3 regions of the Streptomyces sp. NBC_00005 genome follow, and region 2 is predicted to be linked to each of the others. Evidence: riboswitches for the same ligand, from Rfam matches in the RefSeq annotation. Region 2 holds a riboswitch; each other region holds the start of a gene.
The links. A riboswitch is a leader RNA that binds a small molecule or an ion and turns the genes downstream of it on or off. The one in region 2 is predicted to bind cyclic di-AMP.
Positions count from the first base shown of each region.

Region 1: another riboswitch for cyclic di-AMP. It lies ahead of OG303_RS41965 (C40 family peptidase); the one in region 2 lies ahead of OG303_RS26460 (M23 family metallopeptidase).
Region 3: another riboswitch for cyclic di-AMP. It lies ahead of OG303_RS14845 (M23 family metallopeptidase); the one in region 2 lies ahead of OG303_RS26460 (M23 family metallopeptidase).

Region 1 is NZ_CP108316.1:9,183,656-9,191,403, reverse strand. Features, by position in the region: gene OG303_RS41975 (ATP-dependent Clp protease proteolytic subunit) at 1-615, shown strand, start outside; gene OG303_RS41970 (hypothetical protein) at 623-931, shown strand; cyclic di-AMP (ydaO/yuaA leader) riboswitch at 1,269-1,480, shown strand; gene OG303_RS41965 (C40 family peptidase) at 1,484-1,957, shown strand; gene OG303_RS41960 (ATP-binding protein) at 2,069-2,527, opposite strand; gene OG303_RS41955 (helix-turn-helix domain-containing protein) at 2,741-3,601, shown strand; gene OG303_RS41950 (DUF397 domain-containing protein) at 3,611-3,838, shown strand; gene OG303_RS41945 (8-amino-7-oxononanoate synthase) at 3,880-5,007, opposite strand; gene bioB (biotin synthase BioB) at 5,155-6,372, shown strand; gene OG303_RS41935 (adenosylmethionine--8-amino-7-oxononanoate transaminase) at 6,365-7,645, shown strand; gene bioD (dethiobiotin synthase) at 7,648-7,748, shown strand, end outside.
Region 2 is NZ_CP108316.1:5,746,458-5,754,205, reverse strand. Features, by position in the region: gene OG303_RS26470 (PrsW family intramembrane metalloprotease) at 1-769, shown strand, start outside; gene OG303_RS26465 (aldo/keto reductase) at 831-1,781, opposite strand; gene OG303_RS26460 (M23 family metallopeptidase) at 2,028-3,062, opposite strand; cyclic di-AMP (ydaO/yuaA leader) riboswitch at 3,074-3,231, opposite strand; gene OG303_RS26455 (PP2C family protein-serine/threonine phosphatase) at 3,456-4,568, opposite strand; tRNA gene OG303_RS26450 (tRNA-Met) at 4,691-4,764, opposite strand; gene OG303_RS26445 (dihydrofolate reductase family protein) at 4,877-6,007, opposite strand; gene OG303_RS26440 (MarR family winged helix-turn-helix transcriptional regulator) at 6,092-6,607, shown strand; gene ribA (GTP cyclohydrolase II) at 6,715-7,350, shown strand; gene OG303_RS26430 (histidine kinase) at 7,498-7,748, opposite strand, start outside.
Region 3 is NZ_CP108316.1:3,223,526-3,231,273, forward strand. Features, by position in the region: gene OG303_RS14830 (GNAT family N-acetyltransferase) at 1-452, opposite strand, end outside; gene OG303_RS14835 (HPr family phosphocarrier protein) at 663-944, shown strand; gene OG303_RS14840 (GntR family transcriptional regulator) at 1,085-1,780, opposite strand; gene OG303_RS14845 (M23 family metallopeptidase) at 1,968-2,732, opposite strand; cyclic di-AMP (ydaO/yuaA leader) riboswitch at 2,746-2,908, opposite strand; gene OG303_RS14850 (M16 family metallopeptidase) at 3,112-4,500, opposite strand; gene OG303_RS14855 (M16 family metallopeptidase) at 4,497-5,891, opposite strand; gene OG303_RS14860 (DNA topoisomerase (ATP-hydrolyzing) subunit A) at 6,161-7,748, shown strand, end outside.

The DNA.
Region 1 (7,748 bases), 3.4 Mb from region 2:
TACGTCCTGCCCGAGTTCACCGAACGCACGAGCTTCGGCAGCAGGACGATGGATCCGTACTCGAAGCTGCTGGAGGAGCGGATCGTCTTCCTCGGGACGCAGATCGACGACACCTCGGCGAACGACGTGATGGCGCAGTTCATGCACCTCGAGTACCAGGACCCCGACCGGGACATCTCGCTCTACATCAACTCCCCCGGCGGCTCGTTCACCGCCATGTCGGCGCTCTACGACACCTTGCAGTTCGTCAGCTGCGACGTGGAGACGATCTGCCTGGGCCAGGCCGGTTCGTCCGCCGCGGTGCTGCTGGGGGCGGGCACGCCGGGCAAGCGGTTCGCGCTGCCGGGCGCGCGCGTGGTGATCCATCAGCCGGCGCTGGCCGAGCCGGTGCAGGGGCAGGCGAGCGATCTGGCCATCCAGGCCGAGGAGTTGGGCCGGATGCGGACCCGGCTCGAGGAGATGCTCGTACGGCACACGGGGCGCAGCCCGGAGCAAGTGAGCGCGGACATCGAGCGGGACAAGATCCTGGACGCCCAAGGAGCGGTCGACTACGGGCTGGTGGACCGGATCATCCCCAGCCGCAGGGCCACCCTCGCCCCGCCCACCGGGCGGTGAGCGGCCGGTGCTCCCACCCGAACTTCCGCCGCTGCCCGCACTGACGCGCGCCGAGGGCGAGTTGATCGACCGTTATCTCGACGTGGTCGACCTGCTCGGCCGCATCAACCCGGCGCACCACGGGGACACGTACCGCGGGCTGCGCGCCGCGCAGGCGCTGGTGAGCAAGGCGGCCGAGCTGCGCGACGCCCTGGCGCTGATGCACCAGCGGGGCGAGACCGAGGTGCACGCCCCGACGCTGGGGCGGGCCCTGCGGGTCCTGGACGGGGAGCGGCGCACGGCCCGGGTCACCGTGCCGCCGCAGTCCGACAGTTGACGTACCGGCGACGGGTCCGGACGCCTCCCCCGGCGGCGAAGCGTCCGGACCGGCGTTCAAACGGACCAAATGATGTACCGCCTTTTGGAGTAGACGCGGCTCCTTTTTCGCGACCGTCAGGGTTGCGCAACGCGCGTGGTCCGAGGGCGGAATGAGGTGTTCCGCCGCAGGTCCGAGCCTCCTCGGGGGCCTCAACGCCCGTTCGAACACGGGGGTGTCCACCCGAACGGGTGAGTGGTGAGTAACAACACAAACCCCCGGTTCCGTTGGGAAATTCGGACATCCGTGAGCCAAGATCCCTGTCTGACGACAAGACCCCGCCACAACGGCGGGGCGATCCGGGCGGACGCCGAGTCCTGCCGCCGCCCGGATGACCGGTCGACAGGAGTGGATCGGCAGGAGTGGAGGACCCAAGCACGACGGGTCGCCGGAACGGTCACGCCATGGCCGGGTCGAGCAGCCCTTGGGGTGAAGCCGCAGCAGCGGCCGGGCAACTTCGCCAGCCCGAATCCGACAGGTCATCCTTCACAGGCGGCTGACGAAGGGTTGCGCATGACTGCGCTCAATCGTGTCCCGTCGCTGATGGCCCGGGCCGGTACGGCCTCGGCTCTGACCATCGCCGCCGTGGGCGGCTCCATCGTGGTCCCGGGCGTCGCTTCCGACGCCGCGGCCGCCACGTCAGCGACGAAGGCACTTCAGATCGCGGCCTCCAAAAAAGGCTCCCCGTACAAGTGGGGCGCCACAGGACCGCGCCGGTTCGACTGCTCCGGGCTCACGCTGTACTCGTTCAAGAAGGCGGGCAAGAAACTGCCCCGCACGGCGGCCCAGCAGTACAACAAGACCCACCACATCTCGTCGAAGAGCCGCAAGGCCGGAGACCTCGTGTTCTTCCACTCGGGCTCCAGCGTCTACCACGTGGGCATCTACGCCGGGAAGGGGAAGATCTGGCACGCCCCGAAGACCGGGGACGTCGTGAAGCTCCAGAAGATCTGGACCAAGAGCGTCTGGTACGGCCGGGTCAGCTGACTCTCCCGTGAGGGCGGCGGCGACCTGACAGGCCGTCGCCCTCGCGGGTCCCGACCCGGGCCAGGCACCCGGACGGGGTGCTGCCCCTCTGCGCCCCTCCGTCGGCCCCTTCTACGGCTCCTGCTGCCCCGCTGCCGTCACGGGCTCCGCCTGCACGGTCCACGGCAGTTCGATGGAGACCGTCTTGCCGCCCTCCCGGGTGGGCCGCACCCGGAGTCTGCCGCCGCACTCGGCTGCCAGCCAGCGGATGATCACCATGCCTCGGCCGTTGTCCTGCTGGACGGCGGCCGGCAGCCGTTTCGGGAAGCGGGGGTGACTGTCGGTCACACCGATGCGCAGCTGTTCGTCACGGCGCAGCTCGATGTCCACCGTGAAGGTGGGTGACTGCCCGAAGGTGTGCTGTACGGCATTGGTGGCGAGTTCTGAGACGATGAGCCGGATGGTGTCGGCCGTTTCCGTGTCCGCGGGCAGCCCCCATTCGGCCAGAGTTGTGACCACGTAACCGCGGGCCGCGGCGACCGAGGCGGGTTCGCTCGGCAGAGTGACGGATGCTTCCAGATGGTCTGCCATGGCGCGGTCGTCCCTTTCCCACGGGACCGGAGTCCGACACGGAGCGGATGGTTCGAGTACGGTCCCGGACTGGTGCTTCGTCGCCAGAGTGCCATTAGCGCACCGGTCACGGGTGGCGATCCACCAAGATATGCATATATCTGTCGCTCAAAGCGGTGAACTCTGCGACGGGAGACCGTATTTGGGTGGCCCGGAAGGAGTAAGGAGAAGCGCATGCAGCACGGTCCCGTGGTGCGCCGCCGGAAGCTGGGCGCCGAACTGCGTGCGTTGCGCACGAGTGTGGGGCTCACCAGTGGTGAGGCGGCCCGGCTCGTGGGCTGGCACCAGTCGAAGGTGAGCCGGATCGAGACGGGCGCCAGCGGGGTGAAACCGGCCGATGTGCGGTTACTCCTGGACGCCTACGCCGTCTCCGACGCCCAACTCCGGGAGCTGGTACTGGTGTTGGCGGGTTCCGACGAGGGAGGCGGACGGCATCACTGGTGGCACGCCTATCGCGGCGTACTGCCGCCGACCTACCGGGACTTCATCAGTCTGGAGTCCCAGGCGAGCGCGATGAGCACGCTGGAGACGTCCGTCGTACCCGGTCTCCTGCAGACACCCGACTACGCACGTGCGGTGACCCGGGCAGCGGCCGGCGGGCTGGACGACGAGCGGCTCGACGCCCTGGTCGAAGTGCGGCTGGCCAGGCAGGACGTACTGCGTTCGGATCCGCCGCTGGAGCTGAGCGCGGTGCTGGACGAGGCGGTGCTGCGCCGGGAGATCGGCGGCCCCGACGTCATGGCGCACCAGCTCCAACGGCTCCTCGACACGGCGCACTTGCCTCAAGTGCGGCTTCAGGTACTGCCGTTCGCTGCCGGTGCGCATGTCGGCGTCACCGGGCCTTTCGTAATCTTCTCGTTTTCGAGCACTTCTGATCTGGACGTGGTTGTTCTCGACCACTTGACGAGTAGCCTCTACCTCGAACGGAAAGAAGACCTCCAGGCCTATACGGAGGCCTTCAACGCCCTTCAGTTCCACGCCCTTTCGCCCGAGGACTCGTTGGATTACATCGCCGGGATAGGTGACGGCGCGTAAGGAGGCACCATGTCTGCACTGCCTCGGAACGTATCTTCAAGTACCGATCTGCACGGCGTGCGGTGGCTGCGCAGCAGTTACAGCACGGGTGCGAACAACTGCGTCGAGACGGCACTGCCGCGCTCCGGTCCATGGGCCGGGCTGCTCGCCGTGCGCGACTCCAAGGACACGGCCGGCCCCGCCCTGCTCGTCTCCCCGGAGAGCTGGACGCACTTCACCGCCGCGTTCAAGGCCTGATCAGTTCCGCATCGTGCGGTACACGGCCGTGTCACGCCGACTCATGGTCGCGTCTCGCCGATCACATCCACAGCGCGTTCGATCTGTGTCTCGGAGAGATCCGCGCGGGCGGTCAGCCTCAGCCGTGAGATGCCGTCGGGCACGGAGGGAGGACGGAAACAGCCCACGGCGAGGCCTGCCGTACGGCAGTCGGCCGCCCACTGCACGGCCTGTTCCGGGGACGGCGCGCGCACGGAGACCACCGCGGCGTCCGGACGTACCGCCTCGTGACCCGCGGCGGTCAGGCGTGCGTGCAGCTCGGCGGCCACCGCACGCGCGCGTGCCGCACGCTCCGGCTCGCGGCGCAGCAGTCGTAGGGCCGCCAGGGCCGCCCCTGCCGCGGCGGGGGCAAGGCCCGTGTCGAAGATGAACGTACGGGCCGCGTTGACGAGGTGGTCGATGACCCGCGCGGGGCCGAGGACGGCTCCGCCCTGGCTGCCGAGCGACTTGGACAGCGTGACCGTCACGACGAGATCGTCGGCGCCCGCGAGTCCCGCGGCGTGCGCGGCGCCGCGGCCGCCGTCACCGAGGACGCCGAGGCCGTGGGCGTCGTCGACGAGCAGTCCCGCGCCGCGCTCGCGGCAGGCGGCGGCCAGTTCGGCCAGCGGGGCGGCGTCGCCGTCGACCGAGAAGACCGTGTCGGACACGACGACCGCCGTGCCCTCGTGGGTCCGCAGCGCCTTGCGCACGCCCTCCGGGTCGGTGTGTCCGACGACCTGTGTGGTGCCGCGGGCCAGCCTGCAGCCGTCGATCAGCGAGGCGTGGTTGCCCGCGTCCGAGACGATCAGCGAGCCGTGCGGGGCGAGCGTGGTGACCGCGGCGAGATTGGCCGCGTAACCCGACGAGAAGACGAGTGCCGCCTCGAAGCCGCAGAAGTCGGCCAGCTCGCGCTCCAGCTCGGTGTGGAGTTCCGTCGTGCCGGTGACGAGCCGGGATCCGGTCGAGCCGCCGCCCCAGGTCCGCGCGGCCACCGCCGCGCCCTCGGCGACGGCGGGATGGTGGGCCAGACCCAGGTAGTCGTTGCTCGCGAGGTCCAGGAGCGGGGAGTGTGCCGGGCGCGGCCGCAGGGTCCGTACGAGTCCGGCGCGGCGGCGCAGCTCCGCCTGCTCGTCGATCCAGCCGAACGCCATGGCTCCTCCGGGGCTTTTGTAGGCAGTGGACAGACACTAGCCGGACGGGCCACACCCCATGATGTGGCAATACCCACACGACGAAGTGCCTCTGTTGTTCAATCTCTCCTTGGCCGGGAGCGCTTCCGTAAGACAGGATCGGGCCTCATGGACCTGCTGAACACGCTGGTGGACAAGGGGCTTCGGCGCGAGCTGCCGACCCGCGAGGAAGCTCTGGCCGTCCTCGCCACTTCCGACGACGACGTGCTCGATGTGGTGGCCGCGGCCGGGAAGGTGCGCCGGCACTGGTTCGGCCGACGGGTGAAGCTCAACTACCTCGTCAACCTGAAGTCCGGGCTGTGTCCCGAGGACTGTTCGTACTGCTCCCAGCGGCTCGGCTCCACCACCGGCATCCTGAAGTACACCTGGCTCAAGCCCGACGAGGCCTCGCAGGCCGCGGCGGCCGGGTTGGCGGGAGGCGCCAAGCGGGTGTGCCTGGTGGCGTCCGGGCGCGGGCCGACGGACCGTGACGTGGACCGGGTCGCGGGCACCATCAAGGCGATCAAGGACCAGAACGAGGGCGTCGAGGTGTGCGCCTGTCTCGGTCTGCTCTCGGACGGCCAGGCGGAGCGGCTGCGCGAGGCGGGCGCGGACGCCTACAACCACAACCTGAACACGTCCGAGGGGACGTACGGGGACATCACGACCACGCACACGTACGCCGATCGGGTGGACACCGTGCAGAAGGCGCACGCGGCCGGGCTGTCCGCCTGCTCCGGCCTGATCGCGGGCATGGGCGAGAGCGACGAGGACCTGGTCGACGTCGTCTACTCGCTGCGCGAGCTGGACCCGGACTCGGTGCCGGTGAACTTCCTGATCCCGGTCGAGGGCACCCCGCTGGCCAAGGAGTGGAACCTCACCCCGCAGCGGTGCCTGCGGATCCTGGCGATGGTGCGGTTCGTCTGCCCGGACGTCGAGGTGCGGATCGCGGGCGGCCGCGAGGTCCATCTGCGCACGATGCAGCCCCTTGCGCTGCACCTCGCCAACTCGATCTTCCTTGGCGACTACCTGACCACCGAGGGCCAGGCCGGCAAGGCCGACCTGGAGATGATCGCGGACGCCGGGTTCGAGGTGGAGGGCACCGGCCAGGTGACGCTGCCGGAGCACCGGGCGACGGCCGGGGGCGGCTGCGGCTCGCACGAGAGCGCGGGTTGCGGATCCCACGAGAGTGCCGGGTGCGGGTCCCACGAGGGTGGCGGATGCGGGTCGCACGAGGGGGGCGGTGTCTGTGGTTCCGCCGCCGCGCCCGCGGCCAACGACGCCCGTACCGACCTGGTCGCCGTACGCCGTCGCGGTGCCGGAACGGACCTCGCGCCCAATGCCTGACCTGCCCGTCTCCGAGCTGCTGGAGCTCGACCGGCGGCACGTCTGGCATCCGTACGGGCCCATGCCCGGCCGGGTCGAACCGCTCGTCGTCGAGTCGGCGAGCGGAGTGCGGCTGCGGATGGCGGACGGCTCGGGCGAGCTGGTCGACGGCATGTCGTCCTGGTGGTCGGCCATCCACGGCTACAACCACCCGGTGCTCAACGAGGCCGCCCGCGAGCAGCTCGGCCGGATGAGTCACGTGATGTTCGGCGGGCTCACGCACGAGCCCGCCGTGCGCCTGGCGAAGCACCTTGTCGACATGTCGCCCGACGGCCTGGAGCATGTCTTCCTCGCCGACTCCGGTTCGGTGTCGGTCGAGGTCGCGGTCAAGATGTGCCTGCAGTACTGGCGTTCGCTGGGCCGGAGTGCGAAGCAGCGGCTGCTGACCTGGCGCGGCGGCTACCACGGCGACACCTGGCAGCCCATGTCGGTCTGCGACCCCGAGGGCGGGATGCACGACCTGTGGACCGGGGTCCTGCCCCGCCAGGTGTTCGTGGACCCGCCTCCGGTCGAGTACGAGGAGTCGTACGCGGAGCAGCTGCGCTCGGCGATCGAGCGGCACGCCGGTGAACTGGCCGCGGTGATCGTCGAGCCGGTGGTGCAGGGCGCGGGCGGGATGCGGTTCCACTCGCCCGCCTATCTGCGGGTGCTGCGCGAGGCGTGCGACGCGCATGACGTGCTGCTGGTGTTCGACGAGATCGCGACCGGGTTCGGGCGTACGGGCGCGCTGTTCGCGGCGGAGCACGCGGCTGTGACGCCGGACGTGATGTGCGTGGGCAAGGCGCTGACCGGCGGCTACCTGACGATGGCGGCGACGCTGTGCACCTCGAAGGTGGCCGACGGGATTTCGCAGGGCGAGGTACCGGTCCTGGCGCACGGCCCGACCTTCATGGGCAACCCCCTTGCAGCGTCCGTCGCCTGCGCCTCGATCGAGCTGCTGCTCGGCCAGGACTGGCTCGGGGAGGTCAAGCGGATCGAGGCGGGGCTGCGGGACGGGCTGGCGCCCGCACGGGAGATCCCGGGCGTGCGGGACGTACGCGTCCTCGGCGCCATCGGAGTCGTACAACTCGACCATGCCGTGGACATGAAGGCCGCCACGGAGGCCGCCGTACGCGAGGGCGTGTGGCTGCGGCCGTTCCGCGACCTGATCTACACGATGCCGCCCTACGTCACCGGGGACGCGGACCTGGCACGGATCGCCCGCGCGGTGTGCGCGGCGGCGCGGGAGGGATGAGCATGCCGATCCTGGTGATCACGGGCACGGGCACGGAGGTCGGCAAGACGGTGACGACCGCCGCGGTCGCCGCCGCCGCGGTCGCCGCCGGCCGTTCGGTGGC
Region 2 (7,748 bases):
CATCCTCTACCTGGGCACCGCCTTCGGCACCGACCAGCTCACCGGCGACCGCGGCATCGCCTCCGTCACCGCGGCGACGTTCTTCGTGCGCGTGATCATGTCCCCGTTCGCACACCCCCTCTTCACCGTCCTGACCGGCATCGGCTTCGGCATCGCCGCGCTCTCGGCGGACCGCCAGCACCTGCGGCGCGTCCTGATCCCGCTCTCCGGCCTGCTGCTCGCGATGAGCATGCACGCGCTCTGGAACAGCTCGTCGACGTTCGGCGAGTACGGCTTCTTCGCCGTCTACGCCACCTTCATGGTCCCCGCGTTCGGCCTGCTGACCTGGCTGGTCATCTGGACCCGCCAGCGCGAACTGCGCACCGTGCGCGAGGAACTGCCCGCCTACGCCGTCGCCGGCTGGCTCACCCCCGCCGAGCCCTACGCCCTCGGCTCGATGCGGGCCCGCCGGCTCGCCCGCGAATACGCCGCCCACCACTTCGGCAAGCCCGCGGCCCGCACGGTCACGCAGTACGAGGCGTACGCGACCTCCCTGGCGTTCCTGCGGCACCGAGGCAGCCGCGGCCGCGCCGGCGCCGACTTCGTCGTCAGGGAACGGGAGTTGCTGCACGAGCTGTGGCGGCGCCGCGAGGTGGCGCGCCCGGCACTGGACTACGCGGCGCGGGCCACGGCGCCGCCGGTGCCCGTGGCCGCCCCGCCCTGGCCGGTGTACGGGGCGTACGGGTACCCGGCGATGCCGAATCCCGCGTACAACCCGTACCGGTCGTAGGACGCGGCACCCGCACGACGCGAGGCGATCAGGACCTCGGGGGCTCAGGACCTCGAGGAACTCAGGCCGACGCCACCGTCAGACGCCCGATCTCCGCCTCGGTGAGCGTCAGCTCCCCCACCCCCACCAGCGCCGGCAGCTGCTCCACCGTCCGCGCGGACGCGATCGGCGCGGCGACCGTCGGCCGGGCCGCGAGCCAGGCCAGGGCGACCGTGGCCACGGGGGCGTCGTGGGCCTGGGCGATCTCGTCGAGGGCGGTCAGCACCCGCTGCCCCCGCTCGGACTCCAGGTGCTTGGCGGCACCGGCCGCCCGCGGGCTGTCGACCGTGGTACCGGGCCGGTACTTGCCGGTGAGGAATCCGGAGGCGAGCGCGAAGTACGGGACGGCGGCCAGGCCGTAGCGATCGGCCAGGTCCTGGAGCTCGCCCTCGTACTGGTCGCGCACGACCAGGTTGTAGTGGGGCTGCAGGGCCACGTACTTGGCCAGGCCCTCGCGGTCGGAGAACTCCAGGGATGCGCGCAGCCGCTCGGGCGAGATGTTGGACGCGGCGATGTGCCGCACCTTGCCCGCCTTCACCAGCTCGTCCAGCGCGCCGATGATCTCCTCGACCGGCACCTCCGGCTTGTCGAAGTGCGTGTAGTAGAGGTCGATGTGGTCGGTGCCGAGGCGGCGCAGGGAGGCGTCCGCGGCGGCCTTGATGTTGGCGGCCGTCAGGCCCGGGAACCCGGGGTGCTGGCTGACCTTGGTCGCGATCACGACGTCGTCGCGGTTGCCGCGCGCCCGGACCCACTTGCCGATGATCGTCTCGGACTCGCCGCCCTGGTTGCCGTCGACCCACGCCGAGTAGGAGTCAGCGGTGTCGAGGAAGTTGCCGCCCGCGGCCGCGTAGGCGTCGAGCACGGCGAAGGACGTGGCCTCGTCTGCGGTCCAGCCGAAGACGTTGCCGCCCAGGGAGAGCGGGAAGACCTCGAGGCCGGAGGAGCCGAGCTTGCGAAGAGAGGGAGAAGTCATGCTTCACGTCAACGGCGGCTGTGGAGTGTCCCATTCCACAGCCGCCGCAAAGATCACGTAAACGCTGGACGAAGCCGGACGCTAGGGCCCTTCTGATGGATCTCCGTGGAAGAAGGAGCGGCGTTCGGTGCGTGCGATCGGCGTGCGGCGTGGAGGGTCATGTGGCGGAGCCACCTGGCCCTTCGCGCCGTGCGGTGAGCGTGCGTGCCGGGCGTCGCGACGCCGCGGAGATCCATCAGAAGGGCCCTAGGGGTTGAGACCCTTGCTGCGCAGCCACGTCATCGGGTCGATGCCGGTGGCCTGGCCGCCCGGGTGGACCTCGAGGTGCAGGTGCGGCCCGGTCACGTTGCCGGTGGCGCCGACCCGCCCGATCACATCGCCCGTGCTGACCTTCTGGCCCACGCTCACGCTGATCGACGACTGGTGGCAGAACCACAGCTCCGTGCCGTCGTCGAGGGTGATGATCGTGCGGTAGCCGTACGATCCCGCCCAGCCGGCCTCCTTGACGGTGCCGCTGTGGATGGCCTTGATGAGCGTGCCCGTGGGGGCGGCGAAGTCGAGGCCCGTGTGGTAGCCGGAGGACCACATGGAGCCGGCCTGTCCGAAGGTGCCGGTGATCGTGTACGACACGACCGGCAGCTTGAACTGCTTGGCCAGCTCGGCCAGGCGCGCGGCCTCGGCCGCCTTCTTGGCCTCCGCCTCCGCCTTCTCCTTGGCCGCCTCGGCCTTGGCCGCGGCAGCCTTCTCCGCCTTGGCGGCCGCGTCGTCGACCTGCTTGGCGAGGGCCGCCTCGGTGGCCGCCTGGCTCTTGCCGTCGACCTGGACCTGCTGGCTCTCGGCCTGCGCCATGATGCGGTCGCGCAGCGCCTCACCGGCGTCCCTGGCGCCCTGCGTGGTGTCCTCGGTGGTCACGCCGACCGTGCTGAGCGCGGTCGCGGAGCCCTTGGGGGCGTCCGGGGAGTCGCCGAACACCGAACCCACGGAGGGCAGATCGGGCATGGAGATCGACACCGGCGGCTTGCCGGTGTTGGCGCTGGCCATGCCGCCCGCGCCGACGGCGGCTATGACACCGACGCCCAGAACCGTGGAGCTGCGGGCGAGTCCCCCGCCACGCTGCTTGGCCACGCGATGCTTGCCACGCGCGGGCCGGAGGGAGTCCTCGGTGGGATTCCACTCCTCCCACGGACCCTCGTCGGTGCCGTAGCTGCCGTAAGCGAAGGTCTCTGTGCTGCGCCGGCCCGGGACGAACGGGGCTTCTGGGGCAGGCGGGTTGGACGCCACGTAGGCGTACTCCTTTCCTTCCTTCTCGCCTACCGGGTTAGCTGACGGGTTCGGAGCAGGAAGGTCTCCTACGCGCGTATACCTGCCGTGTGTCCACGGCGGTATCAGCGCGATTCACCCCAGGGTGGTGGTTCCCCGGTTCCCTTGCGGGATTCGGCGCGTGCGCACGGAGCCGACTCTTGTGACGGCTGGGACGACCGCGCTGCGTTATCGAACGTTAATAGACGCGGGGTGCCGATTCCAAGGTGTTCCACTTGATCATTAACCTTTCTGGCCAGGACTTACGGGCCATGAGCGGCGAAAAACGGGCGAGTTGACCATGTCCCGGGATCCCCACAGGTGCTGACGGTATGTCAGTTGTTATGCGGAGGGGCATCGCCCGATCACGCCCGGTCACATCGGGTCGGAAACCGCAGCGGACGACCGGGGCCGGCGGACGGCGAGCAGCGCCATGTCGTCCGTCGTGGCGTTCCCGGTGTGCCGGCGCACCTCCTGCGCGAGGGTGGCGAGCAGCACGGCGGGGTCGTGGAACACCCGGCCGGCGAGCCGGTCCGCGGGGTCGAAGAACCTCCCGTGCGCGTCCCGCGCCTCGGACAGCCCGTCGGTGTACAGCAGCAGCGTGGCCCCGCTGCGGAACTCGCTCTCCTCGGCGCGGTCCGGCCAGGACCCCAACTCGCCCAGGCCGAGCGGCAGTGCGGGCTCCCGGGCCTGCAGGGTGCGCACGGTGCCGTCCGGGTACAGCAGCAGCGGCGAGGGATGACCCCGGTTCACGATCCGCACCGTCCCGTCCCCGTGCGGGAGTTCGGCGAGTATGGCGGTGGCGAACCCCTCGACCGCCTCGAGCCCCGCGCGCCGGGTGCCCTCGCGCGCGAGCGCCCGCTCCAGCCGCTGGGCGACCGCCTCAAGGGTGGCCTCCTGCTCGGCGGCCTCGCGGAAGGCCCCGATCACGACGGCGACCGCGGCCACGGCCCCCATCCCCTTCCCGCGCACGTCGCCCACGACCAGCCGTACCCCGTGCGGGGTGTCCTGCACCGCGTACAGGTCGCCGCCGATGAACGCGCCCGCCTGCGCCGCCTCGTAGCGGGCCGCGATCGCGAACCCCCCGATCCGCTCGGCCGGTTCGGGCAGGACGGCACGCTGGGCGGCCTCGGCGATCTCGCGCTGCGAGGCGAGCTCCTCGCGGCCGCGACGGACGAGGAGGTTGATGAGGACGGCCAGGACGGAGACCGTCACGACGGTCGCCAGCTCGGTGACCGCGTCGACGTCGAAGACGACGCCGAGCCTGATGTGGATCGCGATGACGACGAGGATCGTCGCGATGCCCATGAGGATCGTCCCGCGCCGCGAGTAGAGCGGGGCGGCGACCAGCGGCGCGGCGGTGAAGAAGGGGGCCGCGGTGAACTCCGACGGGGTGAGGTAGTCGTAGCACGCGCCGCCGGCGAGCAGCAGGGCCGGGAGCATGCGGACGAAGGTGCGCGCGTACGAGATCGGCCCCTCCTGCTCCACACCCCACAGATTTCCCGGAGAGGGGGCGGTCGGCGAGCGGTGTGGGCCGACCGGATGACCGAAGAACCGCAAAACACTCAGGGCCGGAATCCAGTGACTGGATTCCGGCCCTGAGCCTTGAGTAGCGGGGACAGGATTTGAACCTGCGACCTCTGGGTTATGAGCCCAGCGAGCTACCGAGCTGCTCCACCCCGCGTCGTTGTGTCTCAAGCATACGCCATCCGCGGGACCACCAGCACCACGGTGTGGATCCGCCCCCGTCCGCCCCCGTTCAGCTGCATCTCACCGGCGCCTCGCCCGCGTCGAAGTCAGGCCGGCAGGTGACGGTTCGGCGCCTTCGCCCGCTCCTCGAACTCCGGCAGTACGAACACCTCGACCCCCTGCGCCGCGAGCAGCCCGCTCCCGTCCGCCCCCGTCACGAACGTGTCCGGCTCCCGCCAGGCCGTGACCACCCGGCGTACCCCCGCGTCGAGGATGAGCCGGGCGCACGGCTTGGGCCGGGACGCGCGGTGGGCACAGGGCTCCAGGCTGCTGTACACCGTCGCCGCCGCCAGCCTCGGGTCGGCCGGGTCGAGCTTGGCGAGGGCCGCCTCCTCGGCGTGCACGACCGGGTCGTCGCCCTCGCGCGAGTGGCCGCGGGCGAGCTCGGTGCCGTCGGCGGCGACAATCACCGCGCCCACGCTGAAGGCCGTGCGGGAGGGCGGGCACAGGGTGGCCAGCTCGCAGGCGAGGGCCAGCCAGTGGTGGTCGGCAGCGGAGGCGAGCGGGCCGGTGCCGGGGGCGGTGGGCTCGTAGCGCATGAGGACGACGTCCTCGATCCGCCGGGTCTCCGTCAGGCGCAGACGGCCGCCCTGGTAGCCGCCGGGGCCGAAGAGGCGGGGCGCGTCCGCCTCACCCACGAAGAGGGGGGCCAGGACGAGCTGGAGTTCGTCGGCGAGGCCCTGCTGGAGGAGCTGGGTGTGGATCGTGCCACCGCCCTCGACCATCAGGCGCCGCACGCCGCGCACGTCGTGCAGGTGCTCCAGTAGCCGCCGCCAGTCGAGGTCGGGGCCGAGCGGGACGACGTCGGCGGCGAGGCCGAGCGCGCGGGCCCGTTCGGCGCCCTTGTCGGTCGTGAGGACGAGCTTCTCGCCGCCCGTGTGCCAGAACTTCGCGTCCGGGTCCAGGTCGCCGGAGCCGCTGACGGTGACCTTGAGGGGGTACTCCGGCTTCCCCGCCGCGACCCGGGCGGCCCGGCGCTCGGGCGAGTTCACCAGCAGCCGGGGGTTGTCGGCGCGGATCGTGCCGGCACCGATGAGGATCGCGTCGACGGACGCCCGCACCTCGTCCACGCGGTCGAAGTCGGCCCGGCTGGAGAGCAGGAGGCGCTCGGGGCCGGTGTCGTCGAGGTAGCCGTCGAGGGAGACGGCGGCGGACAGCAGGACGTACGGGTGGGGCATCGACGCGCCCTCTCTGCGAAGCGGGCCTGGTTGCCGGTCGGGGCGGGGCTTGGTTCAAGTTTGAAACAAACCTACACTGGGGGTATGACGACTCGCTGGCTCACCTCCGAGGAGCAGCGCGCCTGGCGCGCGTACATCGCCGCGACGCACCTCCTGGAGGACGCGATCGACCGGCAGCTCCAGCAGGACGCCGGCATGCCCCACCTGTACTACTCCATCCTGGCCAACCTCTCCGAGATGCCCGAGCGGCGGCTGCGGATGACCGATCTGGCCGAGAAGACGAAGATCACGCGGAGCCGGCTGACGTACGCGGTGGCGCGGCTGGAGAAGGACGGTCTCGTACGGCGGGAGAACTGCCGATGGGACAAGCGGGGCAGCATCGCCGCGCTCACCGAGGAGGGCATGGCGGTACTGGAGCGCACGGCGCCCGGCCATGTCGAGACCGTACGCGCCTCGCTCTTCGACCACCTCAGCGAGGAGCAGGTGGGTCAGCTGGAGGAGATCTGCTCGGGGATCGCGCGGGCGCTCGACGAGGGGGGCAGCCGCCCCACCCCGGACGACGTGCCGTGGCGGCGCCGGTCGTCACCGCCCTGTTCGTGACGCGGGCCGTAAAGAGGTTGCTTCAAATTTAAAACATGGGATAGGGTCCGAGACCGTAGAGCTGCTTCAAATCTGAAGCAGATGCCACTGGACCCGGGAGAACCCGCATGCCCGACTTCCCCGCCGCCACGCCGCGCGCCCGCGTCCGGGTACCGCTGCGCTTCCAGGACGGCTACAGCGTCGACGCCGAACTGGTCACCTTCCACGGCCTGACCGACGGGCAGGAACACGTGGCCGTCGTCCTGGGCGAGCCGGGCCCCGTCCCGCTGGTCCGGCTGCACTCCGAGTGCCTGACCGGCGATGTCTTCGGCTCGGCCCGCTGCGACTGCGGCCCGCAGCTGAGGGAGGCGGTCGAGCGGATCGCGACGCGCGGCGGCGTGCTGCTCTACCTCCGCCAGGAGGGCCGCGGCATCGGCCTCTACAACAAGCTGGACGCCTACGCCCTGCAGGACCAGGGCCTCGACACGTACGAGGCGAACGCGGCCCTGGGTCTGCCCGAGGACGACCGCGACTACACGGCGGCCGCGCAGATGCTCGGGGCCCTGGGCATCGACACCCTCGACCTGCTGTCCAACAACCCCGACAAGGCCGGTCAGCTCCGTGACCTGGGCATCACCGTCCACGACCGGGTCCCCACGGGCGTCTTCACCACCGCCCACAACGTCCGCTACCTGCGCGCGAAGGTCCTCCAGACCCAGCACACGCTGCCGCTGGGCGAACTGACGGACCGCAACGCCGGCTGACGACACGGCGATGAACGGCTGGTCATGACCGCCCATAAAGACAACAAAATTGTTGACAATTGATCTGAGGGCATCCTAAGTTCGGGTCGGCGGCGTCCGGTCTTCCCGTCTGTCTGTATCGGGCGCCGCCACCTCGCGGTCCGCCGCTCACCACACGCAGGGCAGCGTCACGTCGATCACCGTCGGCCCTCCGGCCGGGCTGGACACCTCCATCGTCCCGTCCAGCGCGGCGACCCTCCGCCGCATGCCGAGCAGCCCCGAGCCGCCCGTCTCGTCGGCGCCCCCGAGCCCCTCGTCGGCCACCCGCACCCGCAGCCCGCGCCTGAGCCGCTCGAGCCGGACCGAGGCCCGCGTCGAGCCGCTGTACTTGGCCGCGTTGGTCAGCGCCTCCGCCACCA
Region 3 (7,748 bases), 2.5 Mb from region 2:
ACCTCGGCGGCGAAGCGGCGGATGTCGCGCTCCCGGGCGACCGCGCCGATGTGTTCGAGGAGGGCGGAGGCGACGCCGCGCCCCTGGTGGGCGTCCTGGACGAGGAAGGCGACCTCGGCCTCGTCGGCGGGCGCGGACGCGGGCATGCCATCGGTACCGATGCGGTCGTAGCGTACGGTGGCGATGAACTCGCCGCCGACTGTGGCCGCGAGTCCCACCCGGTCCACAAAGTCGTGGTGCGTGAAGCGGTGGACGTCCTTGGCGGACAGGCGAGGGTAGGGCGCGAAGAAGCGGTAGTACTTCGACTCGTCCGACACCTGCTCGTAGAAGCTGACCAGGCGCTCGGCGTCATCAACGGTGATGGGGCGGATGCGCGCGGTGCCGCCGTCGCGCAGCACCACGTCGGCCTCCCAGTGTGCGGGGTACTCATGCCGGTCCGGCGAGGTCTGCATGGGGCCCAGAGTACGGCTCGCGTCCGACACGGGCGCGAGGCAGTCTGTGGAGAACACGGCAGTCCGCTCGAGAACAGAACAAGGACGGAAGTCGGGCCGAGGCCGCGGTCCGACGACCCACTCCGGACGGGACGAAGAGCCCGCTCCGGACGTGCTTCACGTGTGGGAAACTGGTCTAGACAACCCTGAGACTCTGAAGGGCAGCATCACATGGCTGAGCGCCGCGTCAACGTCGGCTGGGCCGAGGGCCTTCACGCCCGCCCCGCTTCCATCTTCGTCCGGGCCACCACGGCCGCAGGTATCCCGGTGACGATCGCCAAGGTCGACGGCAACCCCGTCAACGCGGCCTCCATGCTGGCCGTCCTCGGTCTGGGCGCCCAGGGCGGCGAGGAGATCGTCCTCGCCTCCGACGCCGAGGGCGCGGACGTCGCCCTCGACCGGCTGGCGAAGCTGGTTTCCGAGGGTCTCGAGGAACTTCCCGAGACTGTCTGATTCAAAGCACCACAGAAGGGCTCGTCCGAATTACCGGACGAGCCCTTCGCATTTCCCGCGCCAGGGCAGCACAAATTCTGATTCCGGGCAGCAGAAATAGTCCCCAGCGAATTCTTCTCCCTTTGTATACGGCGCGCACGTTAATGCCGCAGACCCGTCACGTTTACGGCATGTTGCGAGTTCCTCACACGGTCGGTGCGATCACCGCCGGAGGCGAACCGCAGCCGGTGCACCGCGCTGGAGCGCTCGGTGTGCAGCGTCGTGACGGCACGCGCGCGCTCGCTGTCGCCGCGGGCCACTGCGTCGACGATCGCGCCGTGCTCCGCCCAGGACTCCACGGGGTTGGCGGGCGCCTCCACGGCGTACATCCAGGCGATCTTGTGGCGCAGCTGGGTCAGCATCGAGGTCAAGGCGGGGCTGCCGGAGGCCTGGGCGAGCGTCTCGTGGAACCAACCCCCCAGGGAGCGCAGATCCTCGCTGTTGCCCCTCCTGGCCCGCTCCTGGCCCAGTCTGACCAGGCCGCGCAGCACCTTGAGGTGGGCCTCGGTGCGCCGCTGGGCGGCCCGGGAGGCGCCGAGCGGCTCCAGGAGCATGCGCATCTCCAGCAGGTCGGAGGCCTCCTGCTCGGTCGGCTCCGCGACGCACGCGCCCGCGTGCCGCCGGGTCACCACGAAGCCCTCCGCCTCCAGGGTGCGCAGCGCCTCGCGGACGGGCACGCGCGAGACGCCGTAGCGGCGCGCGAGGAGTTCCTCGGTGAGCCGGCTGCCGCGCTCGTAGACACCGGCGACGATGTCGTCCCGGATCGCCGTGCACACCGAGTGCGCCGGAATACGCATGACCGACCTCCGACTTAATCCCCGTGAAACGTCGATGATTGACGTGTGTTCCGTGACTCTATTGCACGGAGCCGGAATTTCCGATGGCGGGCCGGAATCCATGGATATTTTTTGGACAGCGGGGCACCAGAAAAGCCGAAAACCCCGGCTCGGGAGCCGGGGTCTCAGGGGATCTTGCGGTTCGTCGTCAGACGTTCACGCCGTGCGAGCGCAGGTAGGCGACGGGGTCGATGTCCGAGCCGTACTCGGGCGTCGTACGGGCCTCGAAGTGCAGGTGCGGTCCGGTGACGTTGCCGGTCGCGCCGGAGAGGGCTATCTGCTGGCCCGGGGTGACCGTCTGGCCCACCGAGACACCGATGGACGACAGGTGGCCGTACTGGGTGTACGTGCCGTCGTGCATCTTGATCACGACCTGGTTGCCGTAGGAACCGCCCCAGCCCGTCTCGACGACGGTGCCGGAGCCGACCGCGTGGACGGTCGTGCCGGTCGCGGCGTGGAAGTCGATGCCGGTGTGGCTGCCGGAGGACCAGAGGGAGCCACCGGTCTTGTAGCCGGTCGAGACATACGAGTTGGAGATCGGCGCGACGAAGGTGTTGAGGCGCTTGCGCTCGGCCTCGCGGGCGGCCCGCTCCTTGGCCTCGCGCTCCGCCTTGGCCTTCGCGGCGGCCTTCTTGCGCTCCGCCTCCTCGGCCGCCTTCTTGCGGGCGGCCTCCTCGGCGGCCTGCTTCTGGGCATCGGCCTGGGCGTCGATCTTGTCGGCGATCGCGTCGCCGATGGTGATGACGGGGGTGAGGCCGGTCTGCTCGACGGAGCTCTCGGCGGCGAGCGCCGGGGCGGCGAGGGTGCCGATGACACCGGTGGTGGCGAGGGCCGCGACGCCGGCGGCGCGCGTGCTGGTGCGGTGCATCCGGCTGGGACGACGGTGCTTCCCGGTGGCGCGGGTGAACGCCATGTAGTGGCTGGTCCTTTCCTTCCTTCTCGCCTACCGGGTTAGCTGACGGGTTCGGAGCAGGAAGGTCTCCTACGGACCCCCTCGCTGCGCGCGCGGGCGTCCGATTCACCCCAGGGACTACGTGGGTCCCCGGCTCCCCTGGCTCGCGCCGTACGGGGACTCGGCGATGGCTGTCCGGTTGCCGCGGATGCGGCTCGGTGCCTGACGGACAGCCCGGACGACGCTAAGCGGGGCGACTTTCAATCCCCAAACGGATCACGCGTTTTGTAGCGCATGCCACAGGTCAGACAGGCAACCTCTCCCCCAATTCGGACATTAGGGGGCCCTGGTGACTCATCAGTCACCAGGGCCCCTGCGCGCGTGTGCGCCGACCGATCCTCTACTCGGCCGTCACGACGGTGACTTCGCCGATCCCGAGGGCCTCGACGGGCTCCTTGATCGCGGCCGCGTCACCGACGAGGACCGTCACCAGGCGGTCCACCGGGAAGGCGCTCACGGCCGCCGCGGTGGCCTCCACGGTGCCGGTCGCGGCGAGCTGCTGGTACAGCGTCGCCTGGAAGTCGTCCGGCAGGTGCTGCTCGACCTGGTCGGCCAGCGTGCTCGCCACGGCCGCCGCGGTCTCGTACTTGAGCGGCGCGACCCCGACGAGGTTCTGCACGGCGACGTCGCGCTCGGCGTCGGTCAGGCCCCCTTCGGCGAGCGTGCGCAGCACGGTCCACAGGTCCTGCAGGGCCGGTCCCGTGTTGGGGGTGTCGACGGAGCCGCTGATCGCGAGCATCGCGGCACCGGAGCCGTCCGGGGCGGACCTGAGTACCTGGCCGAACGCGCGCACACCGTAGGTGTAGCCCTTTTCCTCACGCAGGACGCGGTCCAGACGGGAGGTGAGCGTGCCGCCCAGGCAGTACGTGCCGAGCACCTGCGCGGGCCACACGCGGTCGTGCCGGTCGGGGCCGACGCGGCCGATGAGCAACTGCGTCTGGACGGCGCCGGGACGGTCCACGACGATCACGCGCCCGGTGTCGTCTGCCGTCACCGGAGGCACAGGACGGGGCTCGGCCTTGGAGCCCGTCCACGCGCCCAGGGTGTCCCCGAGCAGCTCGTCCAGGTCGATGCCGGTGAGGTCGCCGACGACGACCGCGGTGGCCGTGGCGGGCCTGACGTGCCGGTCGTAGTACGCGCGTACGGCCGCGGCGTCGATCTTCTCGACCGTCTCCTCGGTGCCCTGACGCGGGCGCGACATACGCGAGTTCGCCGGGAACAGCTCCTTGGAGAGCTCCTTGGCGGCGCGGCGGGACGGGTTGGCCAGCTCGTGCGGGATCTCGTCCAGGCGGTTGCGGACGAGCCGCTCGACCTCGCTGTCGGCGAACGCCGGCGCCCTGAGCGCGTCGGCGAGCAGGCCGAGCGCCTTGGCGAGGCGGGAGGCCGGGACTTCGAGGCTGAGGCGGACGCCCGGGTGGTCGGCGTGCGCGTCGAGGGTGGCGCCGGCCCGCTCCAGCTCGGCCGCGAACTCCTCGGCGGAGTGCTTGTCGGTGCCCTCCGAGAAGGCGCGCGCCATGATCGTGGCGACGCCTTCGACGGCGGCCGGCTCGGCCTCCAGGGGCGCGTCCAGGAGCACCTCGACGGCGACGACCTGCTGGCCGGGGCGGTGGCAGCGCAGGACGGTCAGGCCGTTGCCGAGCGCACCGCGCTCCGGGGCCGGGAAGGCCCAGGGCCTGGCCTCGCCCGCCTGGGGCTGCGGGTGGAACTGCATCGTGGCGAGCTCGGTCACTTGGCCGCCTCCTCGTTCTCGTCGCGGGCTTCGATCGTGGCCTCCGCCTCGGGGTCTTCCGGGGGATCCGCGTCCTCCGCGGGCTCTCCCGAGACGGGCTCGTAGACGAGCACCGCGCGGTTGTCGGGGCGCAGGCGGGCCTTGGCGACCTCCTTGACCTCCTCGGGGGTCACCTCCAGGACGCGCTGGACGGCCGTCAGGGCGAGCTGCGGGTCGCCGAACAGGACGGCGTACCGGCACAGTTCGTCGGCGCGGCCCGCGACGGTGCCGAGCCGGTCCAGCCACTCGCGCTCCAACTGGGCCTGGGCGCGCTCCATTTCCTCGGCGGTGGGACCCTTCTCGGCGAACCGGGCGAGCTCCTCGTCGATGGCGGTCTCGATGACCGGCACCTCGACGTCACCGGAGGTCTTCACGTCCAGCCAGCCCAGGGAGGGCGCTCCGGCCAGCCGCAGCAGGCCGAACCCGGCCGCGACGGCCGTACGGTCGCGCCGTACGAGCCGGTTGTAGAGACGGGAGGACTCGCCGCCGCCGAGGACGGTGAGCGCCAGGTCGGCGGCGTCCGCCTCGCGCGTGCCGTCGTGCGGCAGCCGGTAGGCGGCCATCAGGGCGCGCGCCGGGACCTCCTCCTCGACGACCTCGCGCAGCTGCCCGCCGATGACCTCGGGCAGCGAGCCGTCGCGGGGGGCGGGCTTGCCGTCGTGCGAGGCGATGGACCCGAAGTACCTCTCGACCCAGGCGAGCGTCTGCTCCGGGTCGATGTCACCCACGACCGACAGAACCGCGTTGTTGGGCGCGTAGTACGTGCGGAAGAACGCGCGCGCGTCCTCCAGCGTCGCCGCGTCCAGGTCGGCCATCGAACCGATCGGGGTGTGGTGGTAGGGGTGGCCCTCCGGGTAGGCGAGGGCGGTCAGCTTCTCGAACGCCGTGCCGTACGGCACGTTGTCGTAGCGCTGCCGGCGCTCGTTCTTGACGACGTCCCGCTGGTTCTCCATGGACTCGTCGTCGAGAGCGGCGAGCAGGGAGCCCATACGGTCGGCCTCCAGCCAGAGGGCGAGCTCCAGTTGGTGGGTGGGCATGGTCTCGAAGTAGTTGGTGCGCTCGAAGCTGGTGGTGCCGTTGAGCGAGCCGCCCGCGCCCTGCACCAGCTCGAAGTGCCCGTTGCCCTTGACCTGACCCGAGCCCTGGAACATGAGGTGCTCGAAAAGGTGAGCCAGGCCCGTGCGTCCCTTGACTTCGTGGCGCGATCCGACGTCGTACCAGAGGCACACCGCCGCGACGGGGGTCAGGTGGTCCTCGGAGAGCACCACGCGCAGGCCGTTGGCCAGGCGGTGCTCGGTCGCTGTCAGGCCCCCGGTGCCTGCCTGGTCTGTGGCCGTGTGACCCATGGGCATGTACGTCCCTTCGATCGCGGGTGCGGTGGTTCGAACCGCGGTTTTCCTGCCGGTCCTGCCACTGTATGCAAGCGTGCGGACCGTCGGCGAAGTTCCCGGACGACGTACGCCCACAGCGGATCGCGTAACCTGCGGGCAGCCGCGGCAGGGTGACCCCCCGCGAGCCGAGCCGGACCGCCGACACCGGGTCCTGGCCCGCGTTGTCAGTGCCGCGGTCCACAATGGTCCGCGTCAGATACCGTTCACGCTTCAGCAAGGAGCCGGCAGCGATGGCCCGCCGCAGCACGAAGACCCCGCCGCCCGATGACTCGTACGAGGAGAAGATCCTCGACATCGACGTCGTCGACGAGATGCAGGGCTCCTTCCTCGAGTACGCGTACTCGGTCATCTACTCCCGAGCCCTGCCCGACGCCCGTGACGGCCTCAAGCCGGTGCACCGCCGCATCGTCTACCAGATGAACGAGATGGGGCTGCGCCCCGACCGCGGCTATGTGAAGTGCGCGCGCGTGGTCGGCGAGGTCATGGGCAAGCTGCACCCGCACGGCGACGCGTCGATCTACGACGCCCTGGTGCGCATGGCCCAGCCCTTCTCCATGCGCGTGCCGCTCGTCGACGGCCACGGCAACTTCGGCTCGCTGGGCAACGACGACCCGCCGGCCGCCATGCGGTACACCGAGTGCCGCCAGGCCCAGGCCACCAGCCTGATGACGGAGTCGATCGACGAGGACACGGTCGACTTCACGCCCAACTACGACGGCCAGGAGCAGGAGCCGGTCGCCCTGCCCGCCGCCTTCCCGAACCTGCTGGTGAACGGCTCGTCGGGCATCGCGGTCGGCATGGCGACGAACATGCCGCCGCACAACCTCGCCGAGGTCATCTCCGCCGCCCGGCACCTGATCCGCTACCCGGGCGCGGACCTCGACACCCTGATGAAGCACGTCCCTGGCCCCGACCTGCCCACCGGCGGCCGCATCGTCGGCCTGGCCGGCATCCGGGACGCGTACGAGACGGGCCGCGGCACCTTCAAGATCCGCGCCACGGTCGAGGTCGAGACCGTCACCGCACGCCGCAAGGGCCTGGTCATCACCGAACTGCCCTTCGCGGTCGGCCCCGAGAAGGTCATCGCCAAGATCAAGGACCTGGTCGGCTCCAAGAAGATCCAGGGCATCGCCGACGTCAAGGACCTCACCGACCGCGCCCACGGCCTGCGCCTGGTCATCGAGATCAAGAACGGCTTCGTGCCGGAGGCCGTCCTGGAGCAGCTCTACAAGCTGACGCCGATGGAGGAGTCCTTCGGCATCAACAACGTCGCGCTGGTGGACGGCCAGCCGCTCACGCTCGGCCTCAAGGAGCTCCTGGAGGTCTACCTCGACCACCGCTTCGAGGTCGTGCGGCGCCGCAGCGAGTTCCGCCGCACCAAGCGGCGCGACCGCCTGCACCTGGTGGAGGGCCTGCTCACCGCGCTCGTCGACATCGACGAGGTCATCCGCCTGATCCGCTCCAGCGAGAACAGCGCGCAGGCGAAGGAGCGCCTGATCGAGCGCTTCTCCCTGTCGGAGATCCAGACCCAGTACATCCTGGACACGCCACTGCGCCGTCTGACCAAGTTCGACCGGATCGAGCTCGAGTCGGAGAAGGACAGGCTCAAGGCGGAGATCGCCGAGCTGACCCGGATCCTCGAGTCGGACGCGGAGCTGCGCAAGCTGGTCTCCTCCGAACTGGCCGCCGTGGCAAAGCAGTTCGGCACCGAGCGGCGTACGGTCCTGCTGGAGGCCTCGGGCGCCCCCTCGGCCGCCGTGCCGCTGCAGGTCGCGGACGACCCGTGCCGTGTGCTGCTGTCCTCCACGGGCCTGCTGG